4 regions of the Kitasatospora sp. NPDC004240 genome follow, and region 2 is predicted to be linked to each of the others. Evidence: riboswitches for the same ligand, from Rfam matches in the RefSeq annotation. Region 2 holds a riboswitch; each other region holds the start of a gene.
The links. Region 2 has a riboswitch for cyclic di-AMP ahead of ACWEQL_RS15105 (M23 family metallopeptidase). Riboswitches for the same ligand answer to the same signal wherever they lie in the genome.
Positions count from the first base shown of each region.

Region 1: it holds a riboswitch for cyclic di-AMP, as region 2 does, so the genes downstream of both, ACWEQL_RS02460 (NlpC/P60 family protein) here and ACWEQL_RS15105 (M23 family metallopeptidase) in region 2, are expected to answer to the same signal.
Region 3: it holds a riboswitch for cyclic di-AMP, as region 2 does, so the genes downstream of both, ACWEQL_RS24985 (transglycosylase family protein) here and ACWEQL_RS15105 (M23 family metallopeptidase) in region 2, are expected to answer to the same signal.
Region 4: it holds a riboswitch for cyclic di-AMP, as region 2 does, so the genes downstream of both, ACWEQL_RS27305 (transglycosylase family protein) here and ACWEQL_RS15105 (M23 family metallopeptidase) in region 2, are expected to answer to the same signal.

Region 1 covers NZ_JBSGFD010000005.1:30,119-35,306, forward strand. The annotation lists gene ACWEQL_RS02450 (NYN domain-containing protein) at 93-1,604, shown strand; gene ACWEQL_RS02455 (NlpC/P60 family protein) at 1,856-2,914, shown strand; cyclic di-AMP (ydaO/yuaA leader) riboswitch at 3,245-3,401, shown strand; gene ACWEQL_RS02460 (NlpC/P60 family protein) at 3,412-4,539, shown strand; gene ACWEQL_RS02465 (NlpC/P60 family protein) at 4,764-5,188, shown strand, end outside.
Region 2 covers NZ_JBSGFD010000046.1:26,956-32,143, reverse strand. The annotation lists gene purB (adenylosuccinate lyase) at 1-812, shown strand, start outside; gene ACWEQL_RS15110 (MFS transporter) at 820-2,358, opposite strand; cyclic di-AMP (ydaO/yuaA leader) riboswitch at 2,669-2,828, shown strand; gene ACWEQL_RS15105 (M23 family metallopeptidase) at 2,832-3,896, shown strand; gene ACWEQL_RS15100 (DUF2470 domain-containing protein) at 4,189-4,914, opposite strand; gene ACWEQL_RS15095 (RidA family protein) at 5,037-5,188, opposite strand, start outside.
Region 3 covers NZ_JBSGFD010000099.1:7,755-12,942, forward strand. The annotation lists gene eno (phosphopyruvate hydratase) at 1-794, opposite strand, end outside; gene ACWEQL_RS24985 (transglycosylase family protein) at 1,160-2,290, opposite strand; cyclic di-AMP (ydaO/yuaA leader) riboswitch at 2,296-2,461, opposite strand; gene ACWEQL_RS24990 (cytochrome P450 family protein) at 3,114-4,484, opposite strand; gene ACWEQL_RS24995 (SDR family NAD(P)-dependent oxidoreductase) at 4,797-5,188, shown strand, end outside.
Region 4 covers NZ_JBSGFD010000117.1:3,179-8,366, reverse strand. The annotation lists gene ACWEQL_RS27315 (LacI family DNA-binding transcriptional regulator) at 1-894, shown strand, start outside; gene ACWEQL_RS27310 (hypothetical protein) at 979-1,182, opposite strand; gene ACWEQL_RS27305 (transglycosylase family protein) at 1,346-2,626, opposite strand; cyclic di-AMP (ydaO/yuaA leader) riboswitch at 2,613-2,784, opposite strand; gene ACWEQL_RS27300 (hypothetical protein) at 3,836-4,723, opposite strand.

The sequences.
Region 1 (5,188 bases), on a different contig from region 2:
CACGGGACAATGCGTACGGGACGTACGGAGCGTGAGGACGAGGGCGGCGGCCGAGGGCGCGCGCCCCGCAGGACAGGATCGGAGCCGAGGACGTGGTGGACGCAGCGAAGGAGCCCGCCGGGCCGCAGGGGCAGCCGCCCGCTGTGGACGCGCAGGCGCCGGACGCGGTCGAGGCCGTCCCGCCCGGTGACGGGTCCGGTGGGGCCGGTGGGGCCGACGCGGTCGGGGCGTCCGGCGGGGACGCGGACGCGGCCGGCGAGGAGCCCGCGGCAGCGCCGTTTGACCCGGAGCCGGCGGAGCAGCTGGAGCGCCCGCTGCCCGAGGGGGTGCGCCGCCGGGTGGTGGGCCTGGCCGCCGACGCGCTGGGCGGGCTGCCGCCGGCCGAGCTGCCCCAGTCGCTGCGCCAGTACGCCAAGTTCACCCCGGCCCGGCGGGCCAAGTACGCGGCCACCGCGCTGGCCGCCGCACTGGAGTCCGAGCCGGCCTTCCGCGTCCGGATAGCGGAGCGGCTGAGGCTGGGCCAGCCGGACCTCGTACGGGCGCTGGAGAGCGGCAGCGTGCCGGGCGCCGCCGATCCGATGGACGTGGCCGCGGCCGCCTACCTGGTGCGCTCGGCCGGCTGGAGCCGGCTGGTCGCCGAGGCGGGCGAGGAGGCCGAGCGGGCGGGCGCCGAGGGCGCCGCCGCGGAGGCGGCCCGTCAGGTGGAGAAGCTGCAGGCGGAGCTGGCCGAGGTGCGCTCGGCCGCACGGGCGGACCTGGACCGCCAGCGGGTGGAGTCCGAGGGTGTTCGCAAGGAGGCCGACTCGCTGCGCCGCAAGCTGCGTTCGCTGGAGAGCGACACCCGCAGGGCGCAGGCCGAGACCCGCAAGCTGGCCGCCGAGCTGGAGGCGCTGCGGACGCAGTCGGCGGCCGAGCGCGGCGCCGCCGAGAGCGAGGCCCGGCGGCTGAAGCACCGGATCTCCGAGCTGGAGGGCGCCGCCGAGCAGGGGCGGCGTTCGGCCCGCGAGGGGCGCAGCGTGGAGGACATGCGGCTGCGGCTGCTGCTGGACACCGTGCTCCAGTCGGCGCAGGGGCTGCAACGCGAGCTGGCGCTGCCGGTCTCCCAGATCCGTCCGGCGGACCTGGTGGAGGCGGTCGTGCCGGGTTCGGCCTCGCCGCACGACGTGGCCCGGCGGGCGCTCGCGGAGGACGATCCGGCGCTGCTGGACCAGTTGCTGGCGATCCCGCAGGTCCACCTGGTGGTGGACGGCTACAACGTGACCAAGACCGGCTACCCGACCCTGCCGCTGGAGCAGCAGCGGCTGCGGCTGCTGGGCGGTCTGGCGATGCTGGCGCAGCGTACGCAGGCGGAGGTCACCTGCGTGTTCGACGGCCAGGACCTGGACGTGCCGGTGATCATGGCGCCGCCGCGCGGGGTGCGGGTGCGGTTCAGCCGGACCGGGGAGACGGCGGACGAGCTGATCCGCCGGCTGGTGCGGGCGGAGCCGCAGGGCCGGCCGGTGGTGGTGGTCTCCACCGACCGGGAGGTCGCGGAGGGCGTGCGCAAGGCGGGTGCGCGCCCGGTGGCGTCGGTGCTGCTGCTGAACCGGCTGGCGCGTCCCTGAGGATCGGTTCGGACCGGAACGGTCCTTGCCGCGCCCGGGTCTGTCGATCCCGGTCGAAGTGCGTGGGGTGACGTCGGGTCAGCCGTCGCGTTGCCGATGTGTGAGGATCGCGTGAAGCCCGTGCCGGGGTGGGGTGCGCGGGTGCCGAGGGAGTGGCGGAAACCCGTGATCTTCACTAGGGTCTGGCGTCAAACCTATTTTCTGGATTCTCACCCGTACGGGTGAGTCCCACAGGAAGAAGGAGCCCGTCCTTGGCCTCCCACCGCCGTCCCAAGCAGCCGAGTCGCGCGCGGGTCACCGTGCTCACCGCTGCCGCAGCGACCGCGGTCGCCCTCTCCGCCCAGGTCAGCGCGCACGCCGCGCCGCCGAAGCCGTCCAAGGAGGACGTCAAGGCGCAGATCGACCAGCTGAACGAAGAGGCCGAGCAGGCGACCGAGAAGTACAACGGCGCCAAGGAGCGGGCCGACCAGCTGCGCAAGCAGGCGGACCAGCTGCAGGACCAGGTGGCCCGCGGCCAGGAGCAGATGACGCAGCTGCAGGCCGGGCTGGCCGAGGTCGCCGGGGAGCAGTACCGCTCCGGTGGCATCGACCCGTCGGTGCAGCTGATGCTCGCCTCCGACCCGTCCGGCTACCTGGACAAGGCCTCCAGCGTGCAGCAGGCCAGCACCAGCCAGGCCGAGGCGCTCAAGGGCCTGCTCGACCAGCAGCGCCGCCTGGACCAGCAGAAGACCGAGGCCGCGGCCGTCCTCGCCTCGCTGGACGCCACCACCAAGGACCTGAACCAGTCCAAGGCGGAGGTCAACAAGAAGCTCCGGGAGGCCCAGGACCTCCTGAACTCGCTGAGCGCCGCCGACCGCGCCGCGCTGCAGCAGGCCAAGGCCGCCGAGGACCGCGCCTCGCGCGACGCCGTCCGTGCCGACATGGGCGCGGCCAACCTGCCGCAGGCCGGCGGCTACGCCGGCGTGGCGGTCTCCAAGGCGCTGAGCAAGCAGGGCTCGCCGTACAAGTGGGGCGCCACCGGGCCGAGCACCTTCGACTGCTCGGGCCTGATGGTCTGGGCGTACGGGCAGGCGGGCGTCGGGCTTCCGCGCACCTCGCAGGCGCAGGGCAGCTACGGCACCGCCGTCCCGTCGCTGGCCGAGGCCCAGCCGGGCGACCTCATCATCTACCGCAGCGACCGCAGCCACGTCGCGATGTACATCGGCAACGGCATGGCGGTGCACGCCCCGCGCACCGGTGACGTCGTGAAGATCATGAAGGCCGACGGCAAGGCCGACGGCATGTCGATCAACACGATCCGCCGCATCTGACGCCTCCTCAGCGTCCCTGACACGCCCGGGACGCATGGGAACCCCTGTGTGATCCACGCCACCCTCCGAGCGGGGGTGGCGTGCTCATGCGTGGCATTCGGATGACAAATGATCAGCCCGGGGTAGGGGGGTGATCACGCATGGTCATATTCGTGCGAGCACTCGGCTGACATTCCGTCTTTTTTCTGACAAGGATTTGAACGGATCACGGATTCATTACTAGGGTCGTGCCTCGAACCACCGCACTGTCGATCACCCATCCCGGGTGGCGGCGGTGGTTACCGCCGAGTTCGCGAGGCAGCTGGGGTGGCACGCCACCCGACAGGGGACCCCTCAGGGGGGCTGCGCAGCGGAGCCGGGGAACCACACGTTCCTCCGGGGTGAATCGGCGCCAGGTCGGCCGGTGGAACGGTCGGTGAGGCGTCGTAGGGCATGCTTCCGGCCCGAACCCGTCAGCTCACCCGGTAGGCGGACGTAGGAAGAAGGAGTCCGCCTTCGTGGCGTCCCATCGTCGTCCCAAGCCCGCCGGCAAGGCCCGCGTCTCGATCCTCACCGCCGCCGCCGCTGCCGCCGTGGCCCTGTCCTCGCAGTCGGGCGCGCACGCCGACCCGACGCCGACCAAGGACCAGGTCAAGGAGCAGGTCGACCAGCTCCACCAGCAGGCCGAGGTCGCCAGCGAGAAGTACAACGCGTCCCAGGCCAAGCAGCAGGAGCTGCAGAAGCAGGTCGGCGAGATCCAGGACAAGGTGGCCCGCCAGCAGGAGCAGGTCACCGAGCTCCAGAGCGGCCTCGCCGAGATCGCCGGCGAGCAGTACCGCAACGGCGGCATCTCGCCGACCGTCCAGCTGATGCTCTCGACCAGCCCGGACAACTTCCTCAGCCAGGCCGACACCCTCAACCAGGCGGGCAGCTCGCAGTCCGGCGCCCTCAAGGAGCTCCAGGGCCAGCAGCGCAAGCTGGACCAGGACCGCAACGAGGCGCAGAGCAAGCTCAACGAGCTGGACGCGACCACCAAGCAGCTCAAGGCCGACAAGGACGAGGTCCAGTCCAAGCTGGCCAAGGCCCAGGAGCTGCTCAACTCCCTCACCGAGAAGGAGCGCCTGGAGCTCCAGCTGGCCGAGGAGAAGGCCGCCGCCGAGGCCAAGCAGAAGGCCGACGCCGCCAAGGCCGCCGCCAACGCCGCGGACCGCGCCTCCCGCGGCGGCGACCGCACCGACGTCAGTTCGCCGGTGACCAAGCCCGCCACGCCCACCACCACGCCCGCCCCCAACGGCTCACGCGCCGCCGCGGCGATCGCGGCCGCGGAGAGCAAGCTGGGCAAGCCGTACGTCTACGGCGCCACCGGCCCGGACTCCTTCGACTGCTCGGGCCTCACCGGCTGGGCGTACCGCCAGGCCGGCGTGTCGCTGCCGCGGACCTCGCAGCAGCAGGCCAACGCCGGCACCCGGCTCGGTTCCAACCTCGCCAACGCGCAGCCCGGCGACCTGATCATCTTCTACAGCGACAACCACCACGTGGGTATCTACGTGGGCGGCGGCCAGGTCATCCACGCGCCGAAGCCCGGTGCTCCGGTCCGGTACGAGGCGGCCTCGAACATGCCGATCTCGGTCATCGTGCGCGTCTGATCCCGCGTCGGCCTTCCGTCGGGCCCGGTCTCCCTGGGGGAGGCCGGGCCTGCGGCTTTTCCGGAACGCCGGACCGATGTCCGATTAGGAGTCAAATATTCGAGCTTGGAGGGGTTTGGACTCGCTCGTCCCGACTCGCTAACGTCTGCCACCGGACTCCCGCTTCCACGGCCGCCCGTTCGGGCGGCGGCGGGGCCCGGGCGCAGGATCGGAGCCGCAACCGCATGGCCGTGCACCGCCGACCCCATCTGCCAGCCGCGCCGTTGCTCGCCCGGGCGGCGGTGCTCACCGCGGCCGCCACGACCGCGCTCGGAGTGGTGACCGGCGGCAGCGCCCAGGCCACGCCGGGCGCGCCGGACGCGCCGCCGAACCGCAAGGACGTCAAGGCCCAGGTGGAGCAGCTGTACGACGAGGCCGAGCAGGCCTCCGAGCGCTTCAACGCGGCCCAGGAGCACCAGCAGCGGCTCCAGGCCGAGACCGGCGCGCTGCAGAGCCAGATCGCCCTCGGGCAGGAGGAGCTGGACCGGCTGCGCGGCGACCTCGCCGAGGTGGCCGGCGCCGAGTACCGCTCGGGCGGGCTGGCCCGTACCGCCCGGCTGATGCTCTCCGCCGACCCCGAGGGCTACCTCGCCCGGGCCCGCAGCCAGGG
Region 2 (5,188 bases):
ACACCGACAAGCTCGCCGAGCTGGAGCGCCGGGTCGCCGGCCACCTCGGCTTCGAGAACGTGCTCACCAGCGTCGGCCAGGTCTACCCGCGCTCGCTGGACTTCGAGGTGCTGACCGCGCTGGTCCAGCTGGCCGCCGCGCCGTCCAGCCTGGCCAAGACCATCCGCCTGATGGCCGGCCACGAGCTGGTCACCGAGGGCTTCAAGGAGGGCCAGGTCGGCTCCTCCGCGATGCCGCACAAGATGAACACCCGCTCCTGCGAGCGCGTGAACGGCCTGGCCGTCATCCTGCGCGGGTACGCCTCGATGACCGCCGAGCTGGGCGGCGACCAGTGGAACGAGGGCGACGTCTCCTGCTCGGTGGTGCGCCGGGTCGCGCTGCCGGACGCCTTCTTCGCCTTCGACGGCCTGCTGGAGACCTTCCTGACCGTCCTCGACGAGTTCGGCGCCTTCCCCGCCGTGATCGAGACCGAGCTGGACCGCTACCTGCCGTTCCTGGCCACCACCAAGGTGCTGATGGGCGCGGTGCGCGCGGGCGTCGGCCGGGAGACCGGGCACGAGGTCATCAAGGAGCACGCCGTCGCCTCCGCGCTGGCCATGCGCGCCGGCGCCCGTGAGAACGAGCTGCTGGACCGTCTGGCGAACGACGGGCGGATCCCGCTGGACCGGGCCGCCCTGGACGCGCTGCTCGCGGACAAGCTGTCCTTCACCGGTGCGGCCGGCGCCCAGGTCGCCGAGGTGGTCCGCCGGATCGAGGCCGTCGCGGCCGCCTACCCGGAGGCCGCCAAGTACGCTCCGGGCGACATCCTCTGACGATCCGTCAGCCCTCCGAGGGCCCCGCCGCCGGACCGGTGGCGGGGCCCTCGCGCTTGCGCCCCGGGTGCCCCGGGTCCAGCGGCGGGGCGCCGGCGCCGCAGGACCACTGGCAGTCCGGCTCCGCCACCGGGCGGTCCTCGGGCGCGAGCACGTTGCCGCGTACGGTCGTCAGGGCGAGCAGCCCGCCGGTGACCAGCAGCCCGGCGCAGATCAGCATCGCCGTCCGGAAGGCCGCGTCCACCTCGGCGGGCACCCGGTAGTCCTCGCCGCTCAGCCCGGCCAGCGCCGGGAGCGCGGCCACCGCGAGCAGTCCGGCGGCGCGGGCGGCGGCGTTGTTGACCCCGCTGGCGATGCCCGCCCGGCGCACCTCCACCGCGGCCAGCACCGTCGCGGTGAGCGGCGCCACCAGCAGCACCATCCCGCAGCCCAGCACGGTGACGGCCGGCAGCACGTCCGTCCAGTAGGAGGCGCCGGGCCCGATCCGCAGCATCAGCAGCGTCCCGGCCGCGCAGAGCAGCGGGCCCACGGTGAGCGGCAGCCGGGGGCCGATCCGCTTGCCGAGCTCGCCGGCCCGGGCGGAGAGCGTCAGCATCAGCAGGGTGGTCGGCAGCAGCGCCAGCCCGGCGGTGAGCGGGGCGAAGCCGGAGACGATCTGCAGCTGCACCATCAGCAGGAAGAAGATCCCGCTGAACGCCGCGTACACGCAGAGGGTGACCAGGTTCACGGAGGTGAACAGCCGGGAGGCGAACAGCTCCGGCGGCAGCATCGGCTCCGCCCGGCGGCGCTCGACCAGGACGAAGGCCGTGCCGAGCAGCAGTCCGGCCGCGCCGCTCAGCCACACCCGCGGGCCCAGGCCCTCGCCGGCGGCGGTCAGCGCGTAGGTGAGGGAGCCGAGGGCGAGGGCGGCGAGCACCGCGCCGGCCACGTCGAAGCGGCCGGTGGCGCGTTCGTCGCGGCTCTCCGGGACGTGTCGGGCGGCCACCACGATCACCACGACGGCGAGCGGGACGTTCAGCAGGAAGATCCACCGCCAGCCGGGGCCGTCCACCAGCCAGCCGCCGAGGAACGGGCCGACCGCCGCCGACACCCCGCCCAGGCCCGACCAGAGGCCGACCGCGCGGGAGCGGTCCTCCGGATGGAACACGGCCTGGAGCATCGCCAGCGAACCCGGGGTCAGCAGCGCCCCGCCGATGCCCTGCAGGGCGCGGGCGGCGACCAGCACCTCGATGGTGGGCGCGGCGGCGCAGGCCGCCGAGGCGGCGGCGAACCAGGCGACGCCGAGCAGGAAGATCCGGCGCCGGCCGTAGCGGTCGCCGAGCGCGCCGCCCAGCAGGATCAGCCCCGCCAGCGTCAGCAGATAGGCGTTGAGGGTCCATTGGAGGGCGGCCAGCGGGGCCCCGAGATCGGCGCCGATCCGGGGCAGCGCGACGTTCACCACCGTGCCGTCGAGCATCGCCATGCTGGAGCCGAGCACCGTCGCCAGCAGTACCCAGCGGCCCCGCGCGGTGCCCAGGCGCAGGGTGCCGGCCTCGTCAGTAGCCACGGCCCGATGGTGCGCCCCGGGGGCCCACGTGACAAGGGTCACCGGTGGTGTGTCGGGGGATGGCGGTCCGTAGGTGATCGTGTGCGCACTGCCGCCGAAATCGGCGCAGCGGCAGTGATCCAGCGCGCGGGGTAATCGAATCGTGCACGTACTGTGCAGCGGATCATCCGGAGTGTCACGGCATTCCGACCGATTTCCCCGGATTCGGGAGATCGACATTGCTTCGCCCGGACGGATGGGTTTTAGTTCAGCGACCGCCCGGCGATGGCCCGGGTGGCCACCGGGTGGAACGCCTAGTCCTGCCGCTGCCCGGTGGTACGAACTGAACTCTGTACGGCAGGAGCGGGGGAACCACAGGTAAGTCGCCGGACCTGAATTCACGGTCCGGCTTGGGGTGAAGCCGCGCTTGCGGCCGGGCAACTCCAGCCCGAACCCGACAGCTCACCTCGCAGGCGTCGGAGAGGAAATCTGCCATGGCCGCTCACGCCCGTCGTTCCGCCCTGCCCCGCGCCGTCCGCATCGGCATCGCCACCGCCGTCACCGGCGCCGCGTTCGCCCTTCCCCTCGTGACCGCGGTCACCGCCCAGGCCCACACCGCGCCGGCCGCCCAGGCCCAGCCCGTACAGGCCGCCACCTGGACCGGTGCCACCAGCCACGACGCCGTCGTGGTGGCCGAGAAGCCGGCGGAGAAGCCGGCCGAGAAGCCGGCCGCCGAGGAGAGCTACAAGGTCGCCGGCGGGGACTCCCTGTCGAAGATCGCCGCCGCCAAGCACGTCGAGGGCGGCTGGCAGGCGCTGTACGAGCACAACCGCTCGGTCGTCGGCTCCAACCCGAACCTGATCTTCCCGGGCCAGCAGCTCGCCCTGGGCGCCAAGGCCGCCGCGCCGGCCGAGGCCCCCAAGCCGCAGACCTCCGCGGACTCGGCCAAGCCGGCCGCTCCGGCCCCGAAGCCCGCGGCTCCCGCCGCGAAGCCCGCCGCTCCCGCCGCGAAGCCCGCCGCCCCGGCCACCAAGCCGGCCGCTCCGGCCGCGAAGCCCGCCGCCCCGTCCGTCGCGCCGAAGCCGGTCCAGGCCGCCAAGCCCGCCGCCCCGGCCGCCACCCAGGTGGCCACCCCGGTCGCGGCCGCCGCCTCCGGCTTCACCGCCCCGCTGGCCAACCCGCGCATCGGCACCGCCTACGGCGTCGCCGGCTCCATGTGGTCCTCCGGCCACCACACCGGTGTCGACTTCTCCGCCGCCACCGGCACCCCGCTGAAGGCGGTCGGCGCCGGCACCGTGGTCAAGGCCGGCAACGGCGGCGCCTACGGCAACGAGGTCGAGATCAAGCTCGCCGACGGCAAGTACGCCCACTACGCGCACCTGTCCGTGATCGGCGTCAAGATCGGTCAGACCGTCACCGTCGGCCAGCAGATCGGCCTGTCGGGCGCGACCGGCAACGTGACCGGCCCGCACCTGCACTTCGAGATCCGCACCGGCTCGGAGTACGGCTCGGACATCGACCCGATCGCCTACCTGCGCGCGCACGGCGTGGCGCTCTGACCCTTCCCGGACCACCGCTGGGTGCGGGGCGAACGACCATCCGGGATGGTCATGTCGGGTGACCGCCCGACCGGGTGATCGCCGCCCCAGTGGATCCACGGGCGTAGGGCGTGGGGGACACGCCCTGGGGAACGCCCCCTTCGACCGGGTCGGAATCGCGAGGATCTCCTCCTCGTGGTTCCGGCCCGGTCGCCCGTTTTTCCGGCCCCCGGGTGCCGCCGTTCCGCCCCGTGCCGAAGCGCCGGGGCCGGTTCATCAGGCGGGGCCGTTCGCCGGTGGGGGCCGCGGCCGTTCACCAGTGGTGGGCGGGCAGCGCGCGCTGGGCGGCGGTCAGCAGATCGTGCACCCGGTGGCCGAACTCCTCGGTGTTCCGGGCGGGTTCGGGGAACACCAGGCGGACGTCGCGGTGCCCGTGCGGGTGGTCCAGGCGCAGCACCAGGCCGTACCGGTCGAGGGCGAGCGGGCGCACCTCGGGCCGCTCGGCGAGCAGGTTCGGGTCGATCAGCCGGGTGAGCGTGGCGAGGGCGTCCGGGTGGTCGTCGGCGAGGTGGGTGAGCAGCGGGGCCTCGTACCGGGCCAGCGGGTCCGGCGCGGCCAGGGCCAGATCGGCGCCGGTCATCGCGGTGGTGCCGTACGGGGTGGAGAGCACGGCGTGCGCGACGTCCAGGAAGAGGTGGACGCCGAGGCCGTCGTCGGTGAGGTGGGCCGGGCGCAGCCGGCCGGCGAGGGTGAGCCGGCCGCGCACCCGGTCGCGGACGGCGACGGGGGCGACGTCGGTGAGGTCCAGGACGACGGCGAGGCCTTCGCTCTCGCGGGCGGCGGCGATGGTGAGCGGCGCGTCGATCGGCGCGCCCAGGCGCAGTCGGGAGCCGTGCGCCGAGACGGGGGTGTCCAGTGCGTGGTGCTCGCCGCAGGCCCGGATCACCAGGGAGGTGGTGGCGGTGAGCAGGCTGTGGACCCGCTCGGCGGCCGTGGGTTCGGGCACCTCGGTCACCTCGTCGTCGGCGAACGGGCTCATGGCGGGACCTCCGATTGGTTAGGTGAGCCTAACCTAATGAATCGGAGGGGTGGCGGCAAGCCCGCCGGAGGTGCGGGTGGGCCCGGTGGGCCCGGTGGTGGACCGGGCCCCGGTGCGGCCGGTCAGCCGATGACCGCCTGGGCGTCGATCTCCACCAGCATCGGCTCCTGCGGCAGTTCGACGAAGATCGTGGTGCGGCAGGGCTTCACCCCGCCGGGTGCGATGTTCTCCGCGATGAACTCGGCGTAGACCTCGTTCATCAGCGGGAAGTGTG
Region 3 (5,188 bases), on a different contig from region 2:
TCGGCGGCCGAGAGGGCCTTGCCCTCGAACTGGTAGGCGCCGTCCTTGTAGAACTCGGAGGCGGCGACGTCCAGGGCCAGCGCGATGTCGCGGCCGGGCACGTAGCCGGCCTTCTGGATGGCCTCGGTGATGAGGTCCAGGGCCTCGCGGTTGCTGGACAGGTTCGGCGCGAAGCCGCCCTCGTCGCCCAGGCCGGTGGACAGGCCCCGCTCCTTCAGCACGCCCTTGAGGGTGTGGTAGACCTCGACGCCCCAGCGGACGGCCTCGGAGAAGGACTCCGCGCCGATCGGGGCGATCATGAACTCCTGGATGTCGACGTTGGAGTCCGCGTGCGAGCCGCCGTTGAGGATGTTCATCATCGGGACCGGCAGGACGTGCGCGTTCGGACCGCCCAGGTAGCGGAACAGCGGCAGGTCGCTGGCCTCGGAGGCGGCGTGCGCCACGGCCAGGGAGACGCCCAGGATGGCGTTGGCGCCGAGCGAGGACTTGTCCGGGGTGGCGTCCAGGTCGAGCATGGCCTGGTCGATCAGGCGCTGCTCGGTGGCGTCGTAGCCGACCAGCTCCGGGCCGATCTGCTCGATGACGGCCAGGACGGCCTTCTCCACGCCCTTGCCGAAGTAACGGTTCTTGTCACCGTCGCGCAGCTCCAGGGCCTCGAAGGCACCGGTGGAGGCACCGGACGGGACAGCGGCACGGCCGGTGCTGCCGTCGTCGAGGCCGACCTCGACCTCGACCGTGGGGTTGCCACGCGAGTCGAGGATCTCACGGGCTACGACGACATCGATGGACGGCACGAGGCATCTCCTAGCGGAAGCAGGGTCCAGCTGACGGGGTGGTGAGGTCGGCGGGACGATTGCGGAGTCGTTACGAGACCAGAGCCTAACCGCACGGGCCGTCCGGGCCACGTCCGCCTCGGTTCCGTCTCAGCGTGTGGCCCGGTTACCCACCGGTAGTTCACCTGCTCGCCCTGTGAGATACCCATGGAAGCGGACGAAGGGGGTCGAAACGACCCCCTTCGTCGAGCGCGGGGCCGGTGGGGCGGGTGTGCTTCCGGGTGTGGTGGGTGCGCTTCCGGGGGCGGCCCGGCGTGCTTCCCCGTGCGGCAGGGCCGGCGGACGGCTCCGGCGTGGCGCGGGGCCGGGCTGGGACGGCCCCGGCGTCAGCCGAGGTTGAGCACCTGGCCCGGGAGGATCAGGTTCGGGTCGGTGCCGACGGTGCCGCGGTTGCCCTCGTACAGCGAGGGCCAACCGCCCCGGACGTCGTGCGAGGCGGCGATGCCGGACAGCGTGTCACCCGAGACGACGGTGTAGCCGGGGGCGGGCGCCGGGGTGGCGGCCGGGACCGGGACGGCGTCGGCGGACGGGACGTTGATCGGGGTCACCCCGGCGCCCGGCACGGTCTGCGCGTCCGGCGCCGGCTGGGTGCCCGGGACGGTCTGCGCGCCCTGAGCGCCCTGAGCGCCCTGGGTGCCCGGGACGGCCTGCGTGCCCTGCGCGCCCTGGGTCGGGTCGGCGGTCGGGGCGGGCGCGGTCGGCGAGGGCGCCCCGGTGGGCTGCGCGGGTGTCTCGGTCGGCTGCGCGGTGGGCTGCGCGGTGGACGCGTCCGTCGACCCCCCGGTGGACGTGGGCGCCCCGGTCGAGGCCTCGGAGTCGGAGGCGTCCGGGCCCGCCGAGTTGGCGGCGGCCCGCGGGGCGAAGGTCTCGTAGACGCTCTTGTGGCTGGTCCAGTACCAGGCACCGTCGTTCTGGTACCAGTACACCCGCCACTGCTCGTCCCAGCCGCCGTGGCCGGGGAAGACCGGGGCGGTCGGCCCCTGGGTCTTCGGCTCCTCGGCCGGCTTCTGCGGCGCGACCGGCGCCTCGGAGGAACCCGGCTTGACGTCGTTGGACTTGTCGACCTGCGCCGGCCCCTCGCCCTTCGTCAGCCCCGCACGCTTGGAGCAGACCGGCCAGGCCCCCGGCCCCTGGGCGGACAGCACCTTCTCGGCGATCGTGATCTGCTGCGACTTGGTCGCCTGGTGCGCCTGCGGCGCGTACGCGGTGCCGCCGTACGCCTTCCAGGTGCTGGCGTTGAACTGGAGGCCGCCGTAGTAGCCGTTACCGGTGTTGATGGCCCAGTTGCCGCCGCTCTCGCACTGGGCGACGGCGTCCCAGGTGGAGACCGGGGCCGCGGTGGCGCCGCCGGCCGTCAGCAGGGGCATGGCGAGCCCGACGCCCGTCACTCCGGCGACGGCGATGGCCTTCTCGGTCTGGGTGCGACGACGGTGACGACCGTTTCCGACGAACAGCATGGGGGTGTCCCTCTCCGCACGCCTGCGAGGTGAGCTGTCGGGTTCGGACCGGGAGGTGGCCCGGCCGCGTCACGGAGAGTGTCCGGTCTGCGGCTTCACCCCAAGCCGTGGGGACGGCATCGAAACCTGGGTCCCCCGCCCCTGCCCGTTGGGGTCTGGTCGGTGTCCCGGCGGCGCGGCGGGCAGGATTCGGCGTCCCGCGCCCGGGGTCCACAGCTGCGGACAGCACGGAGAGTAGACAGAACCTCAGACCGATCACAAGCTCATATCGCCGGCATCACGCGAAAATTACGGCGGATGTTCGATCGTTCACCAACGGGGGCTATATGTCCGGATTGATGGTGTTTCATGTGGATGCCATTCGAGTGTTTCCGACACGCCGTCAGAGTGTCGGAGCGTGACCGAAACCGGAATCCGGGGCCGGCCGGAGCCGACCGGCCCCGAGTCCCGAACGGGCGTCCGGGTGCGTTCCGCCGGGTGGGGTCCCGACCCGCCGCCGGATGTCACGGTGCGTCGCCGGGTGAACGGCCGGTGACACCCCGGCCGCGGACCGGTGTCCCGCCGGTCGACGCACGGCCCGTGCGCCGGGCGCGTCGAAGGTATGCGGAAGAGCCCAGGGGCCGTCCCGGCGGTCCGGCGGACACATCGGCCCGGCCCCGCCCGGGAGTTACCCGCGAGTCGGGTCGGGGGCGGGCCGGGCGCGGGGCGACCGCCCCCCGGACGGCCGGAGGGCGGTCCCTCCGAACCCCGGCGGCGGGGCGCCGGATGTGACGGAGAGAGAGCATCGGGGGCCCGGCGCCGGATGTGGACGAAAGGTGTCCGTTCAGCCCTCGAAGGCCCCTTCGGACCGCCGTTCCGGGCTGAAATCCACGGGGAGTTCACGAAGTCCTCGCATGATCAGTCCACCGCGCCAGCGCAGGTTCTCCGGGCTCTCGGCGAGCCGGAGGTCGGGCAGCCGGGCGAGCAGGGTGGCGAGAGCCGTACGGCCCTCCAGGCGGGCCAACGGCGCGCCGATGCAGTAGTGGATGCCGTGCCCGAAGCCGAGGTGCGGATTGTCCGCACGGGCCAGGTCGAGGGTGTTCTCGTCCGAGAAGCGGGCCGGGTCGCGGTCCGCCGCCGCCAGCACCACCAGCACCGGGTCACCGACCGGGATGTCCACGCCGCCGATGGCCAGCGGGCGGGTCGCGAACCGCCAGGTGGCCAGCTCCACCGGACCGTCGTACCGCAGCAGCTCCTCGATCCCGGTCTCCAGCAGGCCGCTCTCGCCGCGCTCCACGGACTCCTGCAGCAGCGTCCGCTGGCCGGGGTTGCGCAGCAGCGCGTAGACGCCGTTGCCGATCAGGTTGACGGTCGTCTCGAAACCGGCGAAGAGGAGGATGAAGGCCATCGCCGCGGCCTCGTTCTCGGTGAGGTGCTCACCGTGGTCGCCGGCCCGGATCAGGCCCGAGATCAGGTCGTCCCCGAGGTCCGCCCGCTTGCGGTGGATCAGCTCCAGCAGGTACGCCCGCATCCGCTTGACCGCCCGGCCGACTCCGCCGCGCTGCCCGCCGCCGTGCCGGATCATCATGCCCGCCCAGTCCCGGAAGTCGTCCTGGTCCTCGGCCGGCACGCCCAGCATGTCGCAGATCGCGTAGATGGGGAGCGGGAAGGCGAACTCGTGGATCAGGTCCGCCGAACCGCGCTCCGCGAAGCCGTCGATCAGCCGGTCGGTCAGCTGCTGCACCCGCGGCTCGAACTCGGCCACCCGGCGGGGCGTGAACGCCTTCGACACCAGCCGCCGCAGCCGGGTGTGGTCCGGCGGGTCGATGTTCAGCAGGTGGGTCATGAGGTCCGCCTGCCGCTCCCCCGGGATGCCGACCCGGCCGGTGCGGTGCGCCTGCCCGCTGTGGTGCGCCGGGTTCTTGGAGAGCCGGCTGTCGGCCAGCGCCTGCCGCGCGTCCGCGTACCGGGTCACCAGCCACGCCTCCACCCCGCTCGGCAGGGTGGTGCGGTGCACCGGGGCGTGCTCGCGCAGCCACGCGTACGCGGGGTAGGGGTCGGCGGCGAACTCCCAGGTGAACAGCTCGGGGCGGGTGGGGGTGGGGTCCGCAGGGGTGGGGTCCGCAGGGGTGGGGGCTGCGGGGGCGGGGGTTGCCGGAGCGGGCGTGGGCTCCGGGGTGGAGGAGGGGGTGGCGGCGTCGGGCTGAGCTGGCATGGGTCGACCGTATCCGGTGCTCGGAGCGGGGTGCGGGGGTGCGGGGTGCGGGGGTCCGGGGTGCGGGGGTCCGGCGTCCGGCGTCCGGCGTCCGGCGTCCCGGGGACGGGGAGAGGAGGTGGGACGGGTGGCGGCGGGGCCGGGGCCGGGACGGTCACGGTGGGCGGGCGGACGGGGTGACTCGGGTGACGATCAGGCGTGAGTCTGGTCACCTGAGGGGTAATCCCTGTTGCGGAGGGTCAGGACCTGCCTACGATCCTCCGCAGTCGTCGTGGGCGCCGGTGCGGTGTCGCCCACAGGGAGGAGCCCACCATGCGGGTAACCGGGGCAGTCGTGGTCATCGCGGTACTCGACGGCGGGTCGGGTGCCGACCTCGCCCGCCGCTTCGCTGCCGCCGGTTCCGCCGGCATGCTGATCGCCGACCAGCGGGTCGGCGTCGCCGAGGACCTCGCCACCGAGCTCGACCGGCCCGGCTGCCCGGTCGTGGGCGTCTGCGGGGACGTCCGGCGCCCCAGCGACATCGCCGCCCTCGTGGACACCGTCGAGAAGCACCTCGGGCCGATCGACCTGTTCTGCGTCGCGGGCCCGGACGGCGAGCGGATCGTCTCCCTCGCCGACCTGCCCGACCACCTCGACCTGGAGCGCCTCGCCGAACTGCTCGCGCTCGTCGGCGAGGCCATCAGCGAGGTCGTGCCGCACCAGCG
Region 4 (5,188 bases), on a different contig from region 2:
GACGTGCTCGGGTACGAGCGGCCGACCCGGCTGCGCCAGCGCAGCGCGGGGCTGATCGGCCTGATCACCCCGGAGCTGAGCAATCCGATCTTCCCCGCGCTGGCGCAGGTGATCGAGCAGGTGCTGAGCCGGCACGGCTTCACGCCGGTGCTCTGCACCCAGATCCCCGGCGGTTCCACCGAGGACGAACTGGTGGAGATGCTGGTCGACCGCGGGGTCGCGGGCATCGTCTTCGTCTCCGGCCTGCACGCCGACACCAGCGCCGACCACGGCCGGTACGCCCGGCTCGCCGGCCGGCAGGTGCCGTTCGTGCTGATCAACGGCTTCAGCGAGCAGATCGACGCCCCGTTCATCTCGCCGGACGACCGGGCGGCGATGTGGATGGGCGTCCAGCACCTGGTCGAGCTCGGCCACGAGCGGATCGGCCTGGCGGTCGGGCCGCGGCGTTACGTGCCGGTGCAGCGCAAGATCGAGGGCTTCACCGCCGCGATGAAGGAGCTGCTCGGCCGAAGCCAGGAGGAGACCGAGAACCTCGTCCACCTCACGCTGTTCAGCGTGGAGGGCGGGGACGCGGCGGCCGGGGCGCTGCTCGACAAGGGCTGCACCGCGATCGTCTGCGGCAGCGACATGATGGCGCTCGGCGCGATCCGCGCGGTGCGCCGGCGTGGCCTGTCGGTGCCGCAGGACGTCTCGGTGATCGGCTTCGACGACTCGCCGCTGATCGCCTTCACCGAGCCGCCGCTGACCACCGTGCGCCAGCCGGTCGAGGCGATGGCCATCGCGGCCGTGGACGCCCTGCTGGAGGAGGTCGGCGGGAACGCCGCCCAGCGCGGGGAGTTCATGTTCCAGCCGGAGCTGGTGATGCGCGGCTCCACCGGCGGCCGCGCCAGGTAGCCGCCGCGCGCGTACGCGAGAAGGGTCCCCGGGAAGCTCCCGGGGACCCTTCTCGCGTTCCTCCGCGCGTTCCTCCGCGTGTTCCTAGCCCTCCTGGGCGGTCGGCCGGTCCTGGGCGACCCGGTGCCCGTCCGAGGCGTCGCCGGTCCGGGTCTCGGTGCGGCGGCCGCGGGCCAGGTAGTCGCGGAGGATCAGCTCGACGGCGTCCTGCGGGTTCCTGGTGCCGGAGAGCATCATCGCGTCGATCGCGAGGTTGGCGTCGAGCGTGACGGTGACCTGTGGTGCCATGGTGACTCCTCCTCGGGTGCGGGGCAGCAGCATGCCCCGCCGGGGAGGGTTCCGGCCACGCGGGCAGGTCCGGGGCAGGTCCTGAGCGCGCCGGCGCGTACTCGGGCAGGCCGAAGCCCCCGGGGGAGCGGCAGGGCTCCTCCCGGGGGCTTCGGGTGCGGGATCAGACGCGGCCGGCGAAGTCCGGGGCCCAGCTCGCGACGGTCGCCACGCGGACGCCCGAACGCGGGTTGGCGGCCTCGACGTACTTGCCGTCGCCGATGTAGATCGCGACGTGGTAGACGCCGGAGTCCTTGCCGTTGTTGGACCAGAACAGCAGGTCGCCCGGCTGCAGGGAGTCCAGCGAGACGTGGGTGCTCGCGGCGGCCTGGTCGGCGGCGACGCGCGGCACCGAGATGCCGGCGGCGCGCAGGGCGGCCTGGGTCAGGCCGGAGCAGTCCCAACCGCCGTTGCCGGTGCCGCCGTAGACGTACGCCTGGCCGACCTTGGACTGGGCGAAGGAGACCGCGGCGGCCTTGGAGCCGGTGACGGCCTGGGCCGCCGGGGCCGGGGTCTGGGCGGCGGGCTTGGCCGCGGCCGGCTTGGTGGCCGGGGTGGTCGCCGCGCCCTGCTGGGTCTTGCCGCCGGAGCGGTCGAACCAGTCGAACTTCTGCTCCGAGGCGCCGTCCTGGGAACGGCCGCCGCGCTCGCCCAGGGCCAGCTGCTGGCCCGGGTAGATGACGTTCGGGCCGTCGGTCAGGACGTCGCGGTTGAGCTCGTACAGGCGCTCCCAGCCGCCCTGGACGTGGTTGCGGTCGGCGATCGCGGAGAGCCAGTCGCCGGCGATGACGGTGTACTGGCCGCGGCCGTCCTGCTGGCGCCACTTCTGCCAGTCCTGGGCGCCCTTGGCGGCGTCCTGGGCCGGGGTCTGCGCCGGGGCCTGCGCGGCGGGCTTGGGGGCCTCGGCGGGCTTCGGGGCGGCGGGGGCCGGGGCGGCCGGCTTGGCGGCGGGGGCCGGGGTGGCGGGCTTGGCGGCGGCCGGGGCGGCGGTGTCGACGGCGGCGGGGGCGCCGCCCTTGGTCAGGCCGGCCTTGACGGAGCAGACGGGCCAGGCGCCGGGGCCCTGGACGGCGAGCACCTTCTCGGCGGTCGCGATCTGCTGGTCCTTGGTGGCCAGGTCGGCGCGCGGGGCGAAGGCGGTGCCGCCGAAGGCGGCCCAGGTGCTGGAGGTGAACTGCAGGCCGCCGTAGAAGCCGTTGCCGGTGTTGATGGCCCAGTTGCCGCCACTCTCGCACTGCGCGACCTTGTCCCAGGTGGCGACCGAGGCGGCGGAGGCGGAGCCGGCGGTGAGGGTGGGGATCGAGAGGCCGACGCCGGCGACGCCGATGGCGGCGATCAGGCGGCGGGCACGGCGGGGCAGGGCGGTGCCGTTGGTGGGAAGCATGAAGACGTGGTCCTCTCCCACGCCTGCGAGGTGAGCTGTCGGATTCGGGCTGGAGTTGCCCGGCCGCGCTGTGGTTGGCGGCTTCACCCCTAGCCCTGAACCGGCCGCGAGGACCGGTCCGGGGCGACTTACCTGTGGGTCCCCCGCTCCTGCCGTGGTGCGTTCTGCGCTGCCAGCGCATCCGACGGCAGGACTCGGCGTTGCGGATGCACTGGGTCCGTGTGGCCACGAACGGGGAGCACGTTAAGCAGACCCGTTCTCAAACCGCAAACATGTGTGACGCTCGTCACGAGGTGCGGGCGCGGCCCGATTCCGCTGTCCATCATGATCAGAAATGACCGTTTTCCGGCAACCTCCGTACGGTCGAGCGGTTCTGCCCGTGCATCAGGGGCGAGGTGCGGCGTGGCCGACCGGGTGGCGGGTTGCGCGACGACGGGCGCGGCCGAGGGGCTGGGGTGGTCGTCGCCGGTCCCGAAATGCCCTGGCGCGCATAGCCGGTCAAAATGCGGCAGACCGGACAGAGTGGACGGGTGGCCTCCAACTTCGCCGCCTCGGTGGGCGATGCTCCGCCGGTCGGCGGGGTGCCGGCCGCCGCGGTCGGCTCCCAGGTGGCGCGGGTACGCGTTCGGGCAAAGCGCCAAAGATCGGGCATACGGGACGAATGGTCTCCAACTCCGGCGCTCCGCAGGAGGATGCGCCGCCGGCCGCGGGGCGGGCGCGGTGGCCGCCGCGGTCGGCGAGGGGGCCGCTGCGTCGCCCGCTGAGCGGGCCATGGGCCCCCGTCCGGGCCCGTGGCCGCCCTCGGCGCCCCGAGCGGCCCCGACGGCCCCCAGGCGGCCCCTGCGGCCCCGCGCCGGCCGTCGCCGGGCGAGCCGCCGTGGCTCCGGTGCCGCCGCCGGGGCGGTGGCGCGCGGCCCGCGGAGCGTCGTACGGGTCACCGAGGAGGTGCTGCTCGACGCCGACGGCACCTCAACCCGGCACGCATGCCCACGGGTTGCCGTTCCGGGGGCGAACCGGCCGTCACCCCGGCCGGCCCTGCCCGGCCAGGGGGTTCCAGAGCCCGCCACGACCTGGTGACCGCGCGGTCCGTCAGTGGAACCACCGTCACCCCGGCGGGCGCGCCGCAGCGGTACGCCCACCCCCGCGGCCTGCGGCGCCCGGCAGGTGGCGGAAAAGGGAGGGGCCCGGTACCGACACGCGGTACCGGGCCCCTCGGGCGTCCGTACGGACCTACTCGGCGGCGGGCTCCTCGGCGTCGGCCTCGGCCGGCACCTCGACGGGGGCCGGCAGCGCGGCCAGGTAGGTGGAGGCGATCAGCTGGCCGACCGTCGGGTAGGCGCCCAGCGGGGCGGCGCTCGGGCAGCCGGTCTCCTCGGCGGCGGCGGCCAGCAGCTCGGCGTCGGCCTCCGGGCCGATCACCAGCGGGGCCAGCGCGGGGCGCTCGGAGCCGGTGTCCTTGAGGTGCTGGACGGCGGCGGCCACCGAGCCGGGCACGTCGAGCGCGGCGGCGACCACCGGCACGGCGAGGCGCGCGGCGAGCAGCACGCCGGTGATGCCGGCCGCGGCGGCGGCCTCCTCGCCACCGACGGTGGTGAGGACCACGCCGTCGGCGGCGGTGGCGATGGCGAACAGCCGGGCGCGGTCGGCGCGGGCCAGGTTGGCCTCGGAGAGACGGACGTGGACGGCCTCGGCGAGCAGCGGGTGCGGGCCGAGCGCGTCGGTGACGGGCGAGCCGTACTCGGCCGCCAGCGCGTGCAGGTCGTCGAGGAAGCCGTGCGGGCCGGCGACCAGCGGTACCACGATCGGCGCGGGCGCGCCCACGCCGGCGGCGTGCGCCAGCAGCTCGGCGACGGTGCGCTCGCCGGAGTTCTCGGCGCCCTCGGCGTCGGCGAGGTAGCCGGCCGCCGTCTCGACGCCGTTCTGCTCGCTGCGGACGATCGACAGCAGCTCGTCGACGACGGGACGGGACTCGGGCCCGGCGGTCGCGGGCACGGCGAGCAGCAGGGCCGGGGAACCGGCCGGGATCTCGGGGCGCTCGGGACGGCGGTGGCGCCCCCGCGCACGGGAGCCTGGAGTGCGGACGGGCAGTGGCGCGCCCGGGATGGCTGCGGTGCTCATGGCGGAGATCGTAGGACATCGGCCCGCCGGGGTTGCAGTCGGCTACCGCACGGGGAGGGTCGGAGCGTCCGTAATCCGGACATTTCTCGCCGAATCTCCACTCGGTCACCGGTGCCGGATATGACGCTCCCGGGCGGGGGGTCCGTTGCAGCCTCCGGGAGTGAGATGTCTCACAGGTTTGAAACCGGCTGACGGAGGGTCACGGGCGCGCGACTCCCGGCGTTCGAAGATCAACATTCAGCGGGGGGTCGCCTACGGGGGGTTATCGGAGGGCCCCCGATTCAGTCGACTATGTCCGTTTACGTACCGTCAGGCGGGGGTCGGGGGGTCACCCGTGAAGGCCTCGTGCACCTGCAACGTCCCGTGCTGATGCACGTGCACTGCCAGCTATCATCGCGTCAAGTGAGGCGTTGTGCCGGGCCGGTACGGGGCCGGCCCCCGTCGTCGCGGCTGAGGGCCGGGGCG